Linked DNA regions of Alloacidobacterium dinghuense. The protein of the gene in region 2 binds, or shares a complex with, the protein of the main gene of each other region. Links are inferred from orthologs where the notes say so. Each region holds a gene or a part of one and is shown on either strand. Other genes may lie near its edges. The genes, in order: H7849_RS08480 and accD.

Region 1 (7,931 bases), 2.9 Mb from region 2 along the record:
ATTCTCCGCGGCGTGGAGCGCCTCCAGATCAGCATCACACCTGAGACGAAACCGGACGAGCACGACGCGTAGAGGGCTTTGAGCGAGCGCGCAGGCGCCACACAATGACGAGCACGAGCAGCAAAATGACATGAGCCACAACCGCGCCGGAAAAATCGAGGCCAACATCGGAGAGTTTGCTCGTGCGTCCCGGCAGAAACGACTGGTGCCATTCATCCCATCCCGCCAGCGCGAGCGTCGAAACGAGTGCCAGCGGAGCCACCAGGGCAAAGATCGCTCCGTGCTGTCGCAGCCTTTCTGAAAACGTAGCGCGCCAACCTTCGAAAAAGCCCAGGCTCACCAGACCGTAGCCGACGAAATGCCCAGTCTTACGAATATAGTGATGAACCTCGGCCCAGTGCTCCGGTGTAATCGGACCAAAGAGCTTGACCCACAGGGGCAACAACCAACGGCTTGTGTTCTCCGCTGACATCGTGGCCGTCGATTCAATAAGAATGACCACGATGCCGATCATCGCCGGAATCCAGTGCAGAAAGAGATTGAGTCGTCTACTAGGCATGTGTCCTGAGAAAAATCGCTTCGCTAATACCGCGCAACAGTAGGATCAACAAGCGCGGACCAGGCATCGATGCCCCCACGCAGTGACTGAGCCTGTTCAAAGCCCTGGTTCCTCAGCCATACGGCTACATTCATTGAGCGCACGCCATGGTGGCAAATCGCGACAATGCGCGTTTCAGGATCGAGTTCCTGATTCGCGCGTCCGGGCACATCGCCCATCGGCATCAGGATACTGCCATCGATGCGGGCCACAGCATATTCCGCTGGTTCGCGAACGTCCAGCAGCACAACCTGCTCCCGCTCTGGCGAAGAGATGAGCGAAGAAAGTTGTGAGGGAGTGATTTCGTAATCGACCATATATTCAGGATACATGGTCCGACACGTAAATTCTAAGCCGCGAAGTCTCGCGTCAGGTCTATCTCGGGGGCGCAGAGCCTGCCGCTACATATTGCTGCGGAGGAGTGCTTCCGCTCGGCGTTCCCTGTGGCGAAGATTGCGGCGGAGTAGACGGCTGCTGCTTCGTCTGAGTCGAACCTGAGTCCGTCCCAGTTCCAGTCGGGAACTGCACCGGCCCCATCACAGGGTGATTCTTATCATCGTCCGTGGGCAGCGTTTCACCCGGCAGCCGCAGGCTCGGCGGAGCTTTCGGCGCATTCTGCTTCGCCTCATCTGCAGGGTCCGAATCGCCCATCTTGACCGTGCGTACATTCTGAGCAGTCGCAGCCGCGGGATTGGCGCTCCAGTAATCACCCATTTCGTTATCTGCGCGAATTACCGGAGGCTTGCCCACCTCAGCTACTTCAACGCGAATGACGCGATTGCCGTTAATACGCACAAACTCCACCGGCTTCGGCGCTTCACCGTAGATCCATTCTTCAAACGGCATCTGCCCCTCGCGCTCGCGTACCTTCTGCTGCGGCTGCCCCATCGCGTAGACCACCATTTCGGTGCTCATTCCCACAAGCACCTCGTGGTCGAGAATCGCCTGCTTTAGCTTTGGCGGCAGCGTATCCGTGTAGGCTACGACAGGCGACTTCAAGCCGAATCCAAGCAGCGGAGCGAGCAGCGCTTCGACCGTTTTGCCGGAGACTTCCGGAACAGCATGCGGAAAGACGAGCGTGAGGCGCGAGCCGACCGGCTCCTGTCCGTCGTCCTTAACCACCGGATTCGTGTTCACCGGGTCCATGCCGATAGACACGTGCCGCAGCCATTTGTGCTTGTGGTCAGGGCCGCCATTCAATTGCAGGATGATCTTGTCGTCTTTGATCTTTACGTCTGAGATCACGCAGCGATCGCCCGCTTTGGCGGAGGTGCCCTTCTCGTTGAGCGCATTCATATAATCGGAGCCGCTCGGCTGCATATCCCCGTTCGCATGCAGGGTCAATCCCTTGCTGCCAAGCGGAAGAGGCCGCATGGCAAATCCCTGCTCGGCAGTCAGGAAACGAATGAGTTCCTGCTTGCCGCGTTCAGTCAAAGGATCGGTGGGAAGAGGAATGTTGGTAGGGTGAAACTCGAGATAGTGCCCGCCCACGCCTTCCGGGGTAACAGTCATTACCTGAGATGTCGCCGTGACAGACAACAACAAAACCAGCGCAGCCGCGCCAGCCGTAATTCGCAGCATATTCCCTGCTGCTTCTCGCAACAGGCGCCGACTCTTCGTGCCATGAGTTGCGAACCCCTGCATCGTGAGGCCCTCTAAATCTTACGGTCTATAGGATGGCCCTATTTAGCGGCATTTGCAAGTCCCGGCGTGCCGAACCGTGCATAGATTGTTTTGAAATGGGAGAAAACGGAACACTATGAAGCAATTCCGGAATCCTCTTTCGGAACTTCCGGCGCAGGCTCACCATCTGCTTTTGTTTCTGCGATTTGAGTCATGGTTCCATTTGAGGAGCCGAACGCCGGCAAAATCTGGACCAGTTGCGGTTCCGATGGCGACTGTATCCCCATAGCCGCCTCATGTTGCCGCCGAGCGACGGCGTCCAGATCAACCGGAATACCACCCGGCACGATCACAGGCTGGGCATAGCGATGGGCATAGTCGCGCGTGACTTTCACCAGGATTATCGTGAGCACAGGCAGCACGAACACGGCAATGGCGCTGCCTTCAGGACCGTATCGACCTCCGGTCAGCCATAGTGGCCCCAGGGCATTCGTCGTAATCACCGGATTGAAAACAGTCAACCCGCTCACCGGCAGCCCGAACAGCAGACCCATGCTTGCATTCCAGGCAAAGTGCAATCCCCAGGGCAGCCACAGAGCCCGTGTGCGCAGATACGCAATCGAAAACATCCAGCCCGCAAGAATCGTAACCAGGGTGCTGGCCGCGCTGGCATTCGTATTTGTCAAATGCATCACGGCAAAGAGGACTGACATCCCGAGCGTCGCCAGCGTCGGCCCGATCGCATCAATCAACCGCTGAAACGCATACCCGCGGAATGCAACCTCCTCGGCGAGCGCCGCGACAGCCAACGTCAGCAGGCTCATCAGGAAGACAAAAAACTGGTGTCCGTTCGTCCAGAACCGGATCACCAGACTCCCGATGAGCGCCATCGGCAGCACACAGGCCACAACACCGCCCCATCCCAGTGCAGCACCGAGCGCAAACTCACGCTTCCAGCCCTCGCGCCGCGCGAGGCCCATCGTTTTTAGCGGTTCGCGCTGGCTCTGCCCGGCGTATCCCATCGCTGCATAACCGACCAGCAGCAGAAAGAGCAGAATGATGCTCTGCACCAGGAGAAACGAATCCCCGGAGCTGAGGCCATTAGCCGCGCGCAGAGAAATCTGCTGCGCGAAAACAAAGTAAAAGGCAGCTATGGCGAACCAGCTGAACGAACGGAGACGTCCCGCAGCCTTCATTGGGATACTCCGTTAGCATTCTGCCGGGATAGCAAATTGATGGAAACCGCCATTATGACGTATAAAACTGCGCGATGTTGCGGAACTTCTCATAGCGGCGCGCCAGCATCTCTTCAACTGACAGAGCCTTCACCTCGTTAAAGTGCCAGCTCAGTTTCTCCGCCAACAATTGTGCAGCCTGTTCTGCGTCCGCCTGCGCTCCGTCCCGAGGCTCAGAAACGATGTCATCGACACAGCCCAGCGCCTTAACATCCTGCGCCGTAATCTTCAGCGCTTCCGCCGCATGCGCGCGCTTGCTCGCATCACGCCACATGATCGAAGCGCAGCCTTCCGGCGAGATCACGGAGTAGATCGCGTTCTCCAGAATCAGCACGCGATCCGCCACCGCCAGCGCCAGTGCACCGCCAGAGCCACCCTCGCCCGTAATCGTCGCAATCACCGGAACTCGCAGCCGCGACATCTCAAACAGGTTCCGCGCAATCGCCTCGGCCTGCCCGCGCTCTTCCGCGCCAATTCCCGGATTTGCCCCCGCGAGATCGATAAATGTAAAGACCGGGCGCGACCACTTCTCGGCAATCTTCATCGCTCGAAGTGCCTTGCGATAGCCCTCGGGATCAGGCGATCCAAACTTACGATGGATGCGGTCCTTCACGGTGCGCCCTTTGAGGTTGCCGATGACCATGACCTCTTCGCCACGGAAACGCGCCATCCCGCACGACATCGCCGCATCATCGCCAAAGCCGCGGTCGCCGTGGATCTCGCTGAAGTCAGTGAATATGCTTTCGATATAGTCCATCGGATACGGACGCTGCGGATGCCGTGCCAGCTCCGTTTTAACCCACGCCGCAGGCGAGGGCTCAGCCACCGCCTGAATCTGCTCAACACTGCCTGCCTGCTCAGTCATAGACGCTGCAAGTCTTACTTTTCGATTGTATGGGTGGAATGGATTCGACACAAACAGAACGGTCTGCTCACTCTCCAACGATCCGCCGCCAGAGTGTATCCAGCAATGCGCCTAGCAGGTACATAAGACCCGCATTTACAACTAAACCCGGAAAAAGCAATCGCGGATTTGTCTGATACCAAGGCGTCGATAGCAGGACAAAAGGAATCCAGTCTAAGCCAACATTGTCCGGCTTTGTAGTGATGGCGGTATATGCAAAAACGACTACAACAACGAGGACATAGATCGTGGCAACGCAGCAGCCTCCTCGATTAACCCGATCCCTCAGAATGGTTTTCAGACCCATCGTCGGTTCTCTAATCGACAGCCTGCACCATGCCGCGCCCCAGCAACTCCTCAGCGCGATCCATGAACGCCCGATCCGCCCCAACCGTAACGCCGACAGGCTCCATCATCACGCAGAACTCGCCCCTCTGCTCCAGATTGAGCATCAACTTTCCCGGTCCCGGTGAAGCAGTAATCATCTGCCGCAGCTCAATCAGCGTCGCCTCGCTCGCCCGCTCCAGGGGCACGCGAATCCGAATATTCTGCGGCAGTCGCACCTTCACATCCTCAAGCGCCTGAATCGACGACACCGCCAGCTTCGGCGCAGCATCCTCCTCCGCGCGCAACAGCCCGCGCACGAGTACGGGAACCTCGATCTTTAGCGTTTCTTTCAGCCGCTCATAGTCCTTCGGGAAACAGATCAGATCGATCTTGCCCATAGCATCTTCGAGCGATGCCTGCGCATACAACTCGCCCGACCGCTTCGACTTCGCCACCTTCAACCCGACAATCACGCCCGCAATCGCCGTGTCCGGCTCCATGGGCTGCCCACGCCGCCCATTGCTCGGCGAAGGCTTGGCTTCAAGGGCTGTCGCCGTATCCATTACGCCCGGCAGATTCCGCAGCTTCTCCGCATACTTGTCCAGCGGATGGCCCGAAACAAAGAACCCAAGCACTTCCTTCTCAAACTGCAAGCGCTGATGCTCATCCCAGTCTGCAAGATTGGGCAATTCATCCGCCTTCGCCGCAGTCGCGGGATGATCGTCGAAAATCCCGAACAACCCATGCTGACCCGCTTCGAGATCCCGCTGCGTCTTCTGCGCCCGCTCAATCGCCTTGTCCACCGAGGCCATCAACGCGACACGCCGCCCGAACGAATCCAGCGCCCCGGCCTTGATCAACGATTCAATCACGCGCTTGTTCATCAATCGCAGGTCGACTTTCTCGCAGAACTCCCAGAACGAGGCGAAGGTCTTTCCTTTCTCTGCCAGTTCATTCCGCGCTGCGAGAATCGAATCAATCGCGTTGCGCCCGACATTCTTGATCGCCGTCAATCCAAAGCGGATCGCCTTGCCATGCGGCGTAAAATCCGCGTCACTGAAGATGACGTCCGGCGGCTCGACCGGAATCTCCATCTCGCGGCATTCCTTGATGTACTTGACCACGTTCTCCGGCTTCGAGATTTCCGACGTCAGCAATGCCGCCATAAATTCCACCGGGTAATGCGTCTTCAGGTACGCCGTGTGATACGCGAGTAGCGCATACGCCGCTGAGTGCGACTTGTTGAAGCCGTATCCTGCAAACTGCTCCATCAGGTCAAAGACCCTGGTGACCGTATCTTTCGGAAACTTATTCGCTGCGGCGCCCGTTACAAATCGCTCGCGCTGCTTCGTCATCTCCTCAAGATTCTTCTTGCCCATCGCGCGCCGCAGCAGATCCGCTTCGCCCAGCGAGTAGCCTGCAACTGCATTGGCAATCTGCATTACCTGTTCCTGGTAGACGATGACGCCCAGCGTCTCCTTAAGAATCGTCTCCATCGGAGGCAGATCGTATTCCACTTTTCTGCGACCCCACTTGCGCTCGATAAAGTCATCGATCATGCCACCCTGAATCGGCCCCGGTCGATACAACGCATTCAAAGCCGTCAGGTCTTCCACGGTCGTCGGCTTGTAGCGCCGCAGCACATCGCGCATACCACCCGATTCAAACTGGAAGACGCCTGAAGTCAGCGCGCGATGAAAGACCTTTTCATACGTCGTCTGGTCGTCCAACGGAATCGTCGCCATGTCCACGACTTCATCCCGATTGCGCTTGATCAGCTTCAGGCAATCGTCGATGACCGTCAACGTCGTCAGCCCAAGGAAATCCATCTTGAGCAGACCCATCTTCTCCACCGCCTTCATGTCATAGGCGGTCACAATTTCGTCGTTCTTGCTGCGCGATACAGGAACTAGATCCGTCAGCGGACGAGGCGCAATCACCACGCCTGCCGCGTGTACCCCCGCTCCGCGCACCAGCCCTTCGAGCTTCTTCGCCGTATCGATCAGCTCGCGAATCTGCGTGTTCGAGTCGTAAGCCTCCTGCAACCCCGGCGAATCCTTGAGCGCGTCTTCAATTGTCACGCCAATCGTCGTCGGCACCAGCTTCGCGATGCGGTCCACGTCGCCATACGGCATATCCAGCGCGCGGCCCACGTCCTTGATCGCCGCCTTCGCCGCCATCGTGTTAAACGTGATGATCTGCGCAACCTGCTCGCGCCCGTACTTGCGCGTGACGTACTCAATCACCTCGCCGCGCCGGTTCATGTCGAAATCGATATCGATATCCGGCATCGAGATACGCTCCGGGTTCAGGAAGCGCTCGAAGAGCAACGCATTCTGCAGCGGATCGATATCGGTAATCTCCATCACGTAGCTGACGAGCGATCCTGCCGCAGATCCACGCCCCGGCCCTACCGGAATACCCTGCTCGCGCGCATAGCGAATGAAGTCCCACACGATCAAGAAATAGCCGGGAAACTTCATCTGCTTGATGATCGAAATCTCCCGCTCCAGCCGTGCTTCGTATTCCGAAATAGGCTGCCGCAGCAGCCCGCGGTCCTGCAAATGCCGTACAGCAGTGTCCAGCCTCTTCCTGAAGCCTTCGCGGCAAATCTGTTCAAAATAGCTGTCGATGGTGTGCCCGGGCGGCACAGCAAATTCCGGAAACGGATTATCGACCTTGTTGAGCTTCAGACTGCAGCGCTCAGCAAACTGCATCGTGCGGCTCACGACTTCCGGAGCATGCGAGAAGAGCTTGTCCATCTCCGCCGCTGTCTTTACATAAAACTGATCGGAATCAAACTTGAAGCGCTTGGGATCGTGAATCGACGACGCCGTCTGCACGCACAGCAGAACTTCATGCGCATGCGAGTCGTCCTCGCAGAGATAGTGGCTGTCATTCGTCGCCACCAGCGGTATGTCTAGTTCCTTCTCCAGTCGAAACAGGTCGGCATGAATCTTCTTCTCAAGCTCCAGCCCCTGATCCTGAATCTCGAGAAAGAAATTGCCCTTGCCGAAGATCTCCTGATACTGTCCCGCCGTCGCGCGGGCCGCTTCGTACTTCCCCGCCATCAGGTTTTCGCACAGCTCGCCTGCCAGACAGCCCGAGAACCCAATCAACCCCTCCGAGTGCTCCGCCAGATACTTCTTGCTCACGCGCGGCTTGCGATAAAACCCATACAGCGAAGCCTCGGAGGTAATCCGCACCAGATTGCGGTAGCCCTCTTCGCTCTCCGCCAGCACCA
Region 2 (6,473 bases):
TGCTTTTCTTCAAACCCTTTCGCGTCACCGCTCCCGTACCGTGCCCTATCTGGTGCTGCTCGATAGCCGAGGCAAACAATTCGCATCGGAACAATTTGCCGAGTTGCTGGGCAAACAACGCGATCAAGGGCAGCAAAAAATTGTCTTCGCCATCGGTCCTGCCGACGGCTGGTCGGACGACGCCCGCAGGCAGGCAAACCTGCTGTTATCGCTTGGGACAATGACATTGCCGCACGAACTGGCTCGGGTAGTCCTCAGCGAGCAACTCTACCGGGCGTTTACAATCCTATCTGGGCATCCGTATCACACGGGCCACTGAGGGGTATGACCGAATCGCGCAAGGGGCTGATCCTGATCAACACGGGACCGGGCAAAGGTAAGACGACTGCGGCCATGGGAACGGCTTTGCGCGCTGTCGGCAACGGCCTGAAAGTGCTGATGCTGCAGTTTCTCAAGGGATCCTGGCATTACGGGGAACTCGACGCTGTCGATGCCTTCAACGGCAACTTTGTCATCAAGCAGATGGGCCGCGGATTTGTGAAGATCGGCGGAGCAGAGACTGATCCGGAAGACATCCGCATGGTGGAAGAAGCATGGGAAGAAGCACGAAAAGCCATTCTTTCCGGTGAGTGGGACATGGTGGTGCTTGATGAGATCAACTACGCCATCAGCTACGGCATGCTTGATCCCACCAAGGTTGCAGAAACGCTGCAGCACCGGCCCGAGATGGTGCATGTTGTGCTCACCGGGCGCAACGCGCATCCATCCTTGGTTGAGATCGCCGATACCGTTACGGAAATGCGCGAGGTAAAACACGCTTACCAGAAGGGCATTCTGGCACAGCGTGGCGTGGAGTACTAGTGAGCGACAGAAAGGGTAGGCATGTCCTGGTTTAAGCGGCAGGAAAACAAAATCGAGAGCGGCGGAGAGAAAACAGTTCGCACCGAGGGACTTTGGATCAAGTGTGAGAACTGCGATCAGGTCATCTTCAAAGCCGATCTTGAAGCCAACTCCTATGTCTGTCCCAAGTGCGGCCATCACTTCCGCATTGGTGCTCGGGCGCGCATCGAAATGCTGCTCGAACCGGGATTCGAAATCGTCGACACCGAACTGAAGTCGACCGATCCGCTGAATTTCAGCGATCTTAAGTCCTACAAATCGCGCCTGAAAAAAGCTCGGCATGATACGGGCCTCAACGACGCCATCATTAATGCATTGGGCCAGCTCGGCCCGCATTCCGTCGTTCTCTCGGTGATGGAGTACGCCTTCATCGGCGGCAGCATGGGAGCAGTCGTGGGCGAAACGATTGCTCGCGCAGTTGATCGTGCCTATGACATGCGCCGACCACTGGTCATTGTTGCCGCATCCGGCGGAGCGCGCATGATGGAAGGTATCGTCAGCCTGATGCAGTTGGCGAAGATTTCCGCAGCGCTTGCCCGTCTCGATGAAGCCAAGGTTCCCTACATCTCAGTTCTCACTGACCCGACCACTGGCGGGGTGACAGCCAGCTTTGCCATGCTGGGTGACCTGAACATCGCCGAGCCGGGGGCGCTCATCGGATTCGCGGGCCCGCGCGTCATTGAGCAGACAATCCGACAGAAGCTTCCTGAAGGCTTCCAGCGCTCAGAGTTCCTGCTGGAGCACGGCTTCCTCGACGCGGTTGTGAACCGCAAGGACATGAAGCCGTACCTGATCCGCGCCCTTGACTTCATGAAGCATTAGAGACATCCATGAAGTCCAGATTCGCAATTCTCGCCAGTCTCGGTAGTGCACTGCTGACAGGCTTGCCGGCCGGAGCACAAACCATTCCGTCGTTCAGCGGCCCTACCCTCGCGAATGACACTCTGCGCTTGCCACCGCCAGCGCCGGGATCCAGAACGATTCTGGTTCTTGGTTTCAGCAAGAAATCGGGCGATGCCTGTAAACCATGGTTCGAGGGCATAACCGCGCAGCTCAAAACGAAACCACAGATCGGCTATTACGAAATGCCGGTATTGGCCGGGGCACCTGGATTTGTCCGCGGCATGATCGTCCACAACATGCGCAGCACCCTGACTCCCGACCAGCAGAAGCACTTCGCGCCCATCATGGAAAACGCGCAGGCATGGAAAGATGCCGTCCACTTTTCCGCACCGGACGATGCCTACGTCGTCATCATTGATGAGCACGGTAACATCTTGTGGCACGATTCCGGCCCTTGGTCGCCAGACAAAGAACGCACACTGCAACAAGCCATTTCCAAGTTATGAAAATGCAGCGACTTGCAGTCCCTCCGCGAGTTCTTTGATCTTCACAAGGATGAAGTCGTCGCCCTTCAGGGTGTCCTCATAGCGCTTTTGTCCTTCGGCTACCTTGGAATAGTCCCCCTGAATGATCTCAAAGGTCGCGCCTCCCTCACTGCGCTTCCTGATCTCGTAGATCATAGTCAGGTAATTTTCCGGAATATCCGGAAAGGCAGAGTTATTCGGGTCGATCACCGTATATTCGAGCCGCCACGGCGCATCCACTGCTACCACCTGACCTTTCACATAGAGCTTGCCGTCCGCCGCGCCTTTCCACAGCAGGCGGGAACCCGGCTTCCAGTCCGTCTCTGCCACGCAGCCAAACATATATTGAGTGATGAACTCATTCTCCGTCAGCACCTTCCACAGCGCTTCCGCCTGGGCATGAACCTCGATCGATTTGCGAATGAATAGTTCTGGCATATCCAAATCTTCCTCGCCACACAATCTAAACTGGAAGCTGCGTCCTTGATTGGAAAAACGCGACAGGAGTCTGCAGCCATTAAACCTGCCGAATATCAGAACGAAGAGTCGTTTGATCCGGAGCTGGGCCAGCCGCGCGGAGTCCTACGGCGACCTCCGCCAGCGGCTGGCAAGTTCCGCCATGCCCGACTATGCGCAGCTCCAGAACTCGCGACATGGATCGATCACTATTGGATGGTGAGCTGGGACCTGCGTGGCCTCGAACCACGGCTGGTCGAAAGCCTGCCCCATCCCAACGTCCACATAGTCTTCGAAAAATCGGAGAGCAAAGCATGGGGCATATCGACTAGCAAGTTCTCACGCGTGCTCGATGGCAAGTCTCATGTCTTCGGCATCAAATTTACCCCCGGCGGATTTTTTCCTTTTCTCGGCAAATCCGTTTCATCGCTGGCGAACAGTTCAATCCCTGTCGAGCAAGTCTTCGGTCGTGAAGTCAAGGCCCTCGAAAGGGTAATTCTCGACACGAACAATGAAAGTGAAATGACTGCTGCTGCCGATGCCTTTTTGACAGAACGCAAGCCGCCGCCCGATGAAAAGGTGGACCTGGCGCGACAACTGGTCGAGCGCATTCTTCACGAGCCAGACATTCTCACGGTCGACGACTACGCCGCGCGCACCCGCATGAGTGCGCGTGCCCTGCAGCGACTCTTCAGCCGCTATGTCGGAGCGACCCCGAAGTGGGTCATTCGTCGTTATCGCCTGCATGAACTATTGGAGCTAATGCACTCGGGCAAACGTCTCGACTGGGCGCAACTCGCAATCGGTCTAGGCTATTTTGACCAGGCGCACCTCATCAACGATTTCAAGTCGATCACGGAATACACTCCTACCGAATACCCCGGCCTCGAGCCCGCTCAGGACAGCTGATCTCGCGAACGAGTATGATTCCTTAGAAAATCGCTTTACTTCAATCGGAGCAGCGGGCTTGAAATTGCGACTTCTCCTATTTCTGGCAATTTCTCTGTTAAGAGCCACGGAATGTCTGGCCGAAACAGGAGAGGCTGCGTGGCTGCGGTACGCGCCAATCAAAGATCCCCATGCCCTCAAGCAATATGCTTCGTTGCCTCAGACTGCAGTCTCGCTCGATCACAGTCTCATCGCGTCCAGCGCAGAAAAAGAGCTGACACGCGGCATCCAAAGCATGCTGGCAAGAACACTGCGCGAAGTACCGAAGCTGCCGAACGAAAACGCATTTGTGCTCGGCACAGTTACAGATCTGCGGTCGCGCTTTTCTGAGTTGCAATCTGGCCAGGTCACCGGAGACGGTTTCTGGCTAAAGACCGTTCATCATCGCGGCCACGCCTACACCGTGATCGCCGGAGCCGACGAGAGCGGAATCTTATACGGCACGTTCGCTCTGCTAAGCCGCGTCGCGCAGCTTCAGGACGTATCAAACCTGGACGACAGGGAAACACCAGCCGAGCCGATTCGATGGGTCGATCAATGGGACAATCTCAACGGAAGCATCGAGCGCGGCTACGCTGGACGATCCATCTTCTTCGACAATGGTCACGTTCGCGCCGATCTCACACGTGTCAACGAATATGCGAGGCTGCTTGCTTCGGTCGGCATCAACGGCTGTAACGTAAACAACGTAAACGCTGCTCCCGATGTCCTGAGCGATGCCTCCCTCAAAGAATTGGCTCGCATTGCCGATGCCTTTCGCCCATGGGGCGTGCGCATGGCGCTCTCGGTCAACATCGCCAGCCCGCAGACGGTCGATAAGCTCGATACGTTCGATCCGCTCGACCCGCGCGTTCAAGCATGGTGGAGCAGCAAAGCAGACGAAATCTATAGACTCATACCAGACTTCGCAGGGTTTACCGTCAAAGCCGATTCCGAAGGCCAGCTTGGCCCCTCAAGCTATGGCCGTACGCCAGCCGACGCAGCAAACGTACTCGCCCGCGCCCTGAAAGCCCACGGCGGAGTCGTCCTTTACCGCGCATTCGTCTACAACCATCATCTTGATTGGCGCGACCCGAAGGCCGATCGCGCCCGCGCCGCCTACGACATTTTCCATCCGCTCGACGGCAAATTCGACGACAACGTCGTGCTCCAGATCAAGCATGGCCCGATCGATTTCCAGGCGCGCGAGCCAGTCTCGCCGCTGCTCGGCGGTCTCGAACACACGAACGAGGCAATGGAAGTCCAGATCACACAGGAGTACACCGGCCAGCAGCGCCATCTCTGCTTCCTCATCCCGATGTGGAAAGAGGTGTTGGACTTTGATCTTCACGCCAAGCCCGCCCCAACACCTGTCAAAGACATCCTCGCTGGCAAGGTCTTTCAGCGTCCGCTGGGCGGCATAGTAGGAGTCGCGAACGTTGGCCTCGATGCCAACTGGCTGGAGCATCCACTAGCCATGGCAAATCTGTATGGATTCGGCCGCCTCGCCTGGGACCCTGATCTCTCGCCACAGACGATCGCTGAAGAGTGGACGCGACTAACCTTCGGCAACGATCCGCTCGTAGTTCAGACGATCACCGCCATGCAGCTCGCCTCCTGGCATATCTATGAGAGCTATACCGGGCCGCTCGGCGCAGGCACGATGACCGACATCATCGGCGTGCATTATGGGCCGGGTATCGAATCATCGGAGCGCAACGGCTGGGGCCAGTGGCACCGCGCCGACCACGACGGCATCGGCATGGATCGTACCGTAGCCACAGGAACGGGCTACATCGGCCAGTATCACGAACCCGTAGCCGCGATGTATGAATCCCTCGCAAGCTGCCCGGACAATCTGCTTCTCTTCATGCACCACGTTTCGTACACGTACAAGCTGCATTCCGGAAAAACCGTCATTCAACACATCTACGACTCACACTACGAAGGCGCCGAGGCGGCTGCCCATCTCATCACGCAATGGAAGACTTTGCAGGGTCGCGTCGATGACGAACGGTACAAAGACGTCCTGCAACGACTCATCTATCAGGCAGGACACGCAATCGTCTGGCGTGACGCCATCTGCGAATGGTTCCTCAAAACATCAGGCATACCCGACGAAAAAGGCCGCGCAGGTCATCATCCGAATCGTATCGAGGCCGAGTTAATGGAGCTCGACGGCTACACCCCAGTGGAAATATCACCATGGGAAACAGCCTCCGGAGGCAAAGCGGTCACATGCGATCGCTCTACAGACTGCTCGGTAAGTTTCACGGTCCAACGCGCTGATGGCGAATACGCAATCGCTACGCAATACTTCGATCAGAATGACGGCACGGCTCAATTCCATCTTTATGTGAACGGCAAGCTTGTCGATGCCTGGGTAGCCGACGACGATCTGCCCTCACCCAAGATGAACGGGCACACGAGTACTCGCCATACATCGCCGGCGCTGACTCTGAAGACTGGCGACACCATTCGCATTGACGGGCTGCCGAGCGGTGGCGATAAAGCCGGAATCGACTATGTCGAGCTTGAAACGAGCGGTGCCAATTGATTTTATCGGGCGGAAGCAAACGCTTCGGCATCTTTAATACTTTGCAGTCGGAGGATCGCCTTTGCGCTCGCTAGAGAAAGCGCGCACATGAAAAAGCCCCCGATCACATCGGTGCCGTAATGCCATCCCGTCGTAAGCGTCGACGCGATAATCAGCCCGGCAAGAACGATCGCAGGGACGCGGAGCCATTTGATGGATTGCAGCGCGACGGCCGAGAGAATTGCCCATATGACATGGAAAGAAGGAAAGCAAACAACTCCGAACGC

What was found.
Region 1: the proteins of accD (region 2) and H7849_RS08480 are in contact, whole or in part, in a solved structure (PDB 8UXZ), measured with the Escherichia coli proteins. The link is inferred for Alloacidobacterium dinghuense from one-to-one orthologs.

The regions. Positions count from the first base shown.
Region 1 is NZ_CP060394.1:2,090,415-2,098,345, forward strand. What follows is about bases 2,396-5,348. They hold H7849_RS08480 (acetyl-CoA carboxylase carboxyltransferase subunit alpha), read right to left. Parts: upstream 4,322-5,348; coding sequence 3,470-4,321; downstream 2,396-3,469. Other genes in these bases: H7849_RS08475 (CPBP family intramembrane glutamic endopeptidase), read right to left, coding at 2,396-3,417; dnaE (DNA polymerase III subunit alpha), read right to left, coding at 4,678-5,348. In the rest of the region: H7849_RS08455 (S1C family serine protease), read left to right, coding at 1-72; H7849_RS08460 (VanZ family protein), read right to left, coding at 35-559; H7849_RS08465 (rhodanese-like domain-containing protein), read right to left, coding at 583-930; H7849_RS08470 (hypothetical protein), read right to left, coding at 974-2,179; more of H7849_RS08475, read right to left, coding at 2,356-2,395; more of dnaE, read right to left, coding at 5,349-7,931. UniProt on the Escherichia coli protein: Component of the acetyl coenzyme A carboxylase (ACC) complex. First, biotin carboxylase catalyzes the carboxylation of biotin on its carrier protein (BCCP) and then the CO(2) group is transferred by the carboxyltransferase to acetyl-CoA to form malonyl-CoA.
Region 2 is NZ_CP060394.1:5,037,080-5,043,552, forward strand. The notes cover bases 1-2,802. They hold accD (acetyl-CoA carboxylase, carboxyltransferase subunit beta), read left to right. Parts: upstream 1-882; coding sequence 883-1,722; downstream 1,723-2,802. Other genes in these bases: H7849_RS20980 (23S rRNA (pseudouridine(1915)-N(3))-methyltransferase RlmH), read left to right, coding at 1-319; cobO (cob(I)yrinic acid a,c-diamide adenosyltransferase), read left to right, coding at 325-861; H7849_RS20995 (hypothetical protein), read left to right, coding at 1,731-2,249; H7849_RS21000 (SRPBCC family protein), read right to left, coding at 2,244-2,705; H7849_RS21005 (helix-turn-helix domain-containing protein), read left to right, coding at 2,751-2,802. Outside these bases: more of H7849_RS21005, read left to right, coding at 2,803-3,632; H7849_RS21010 (alpha-glucuronidase family glycosyl hydrolase), read left to right, coding at 3,691-6,207; H7849_RS21015 (phosphatase PAP2 family protein), read right to left, coding at 6,210-6,473.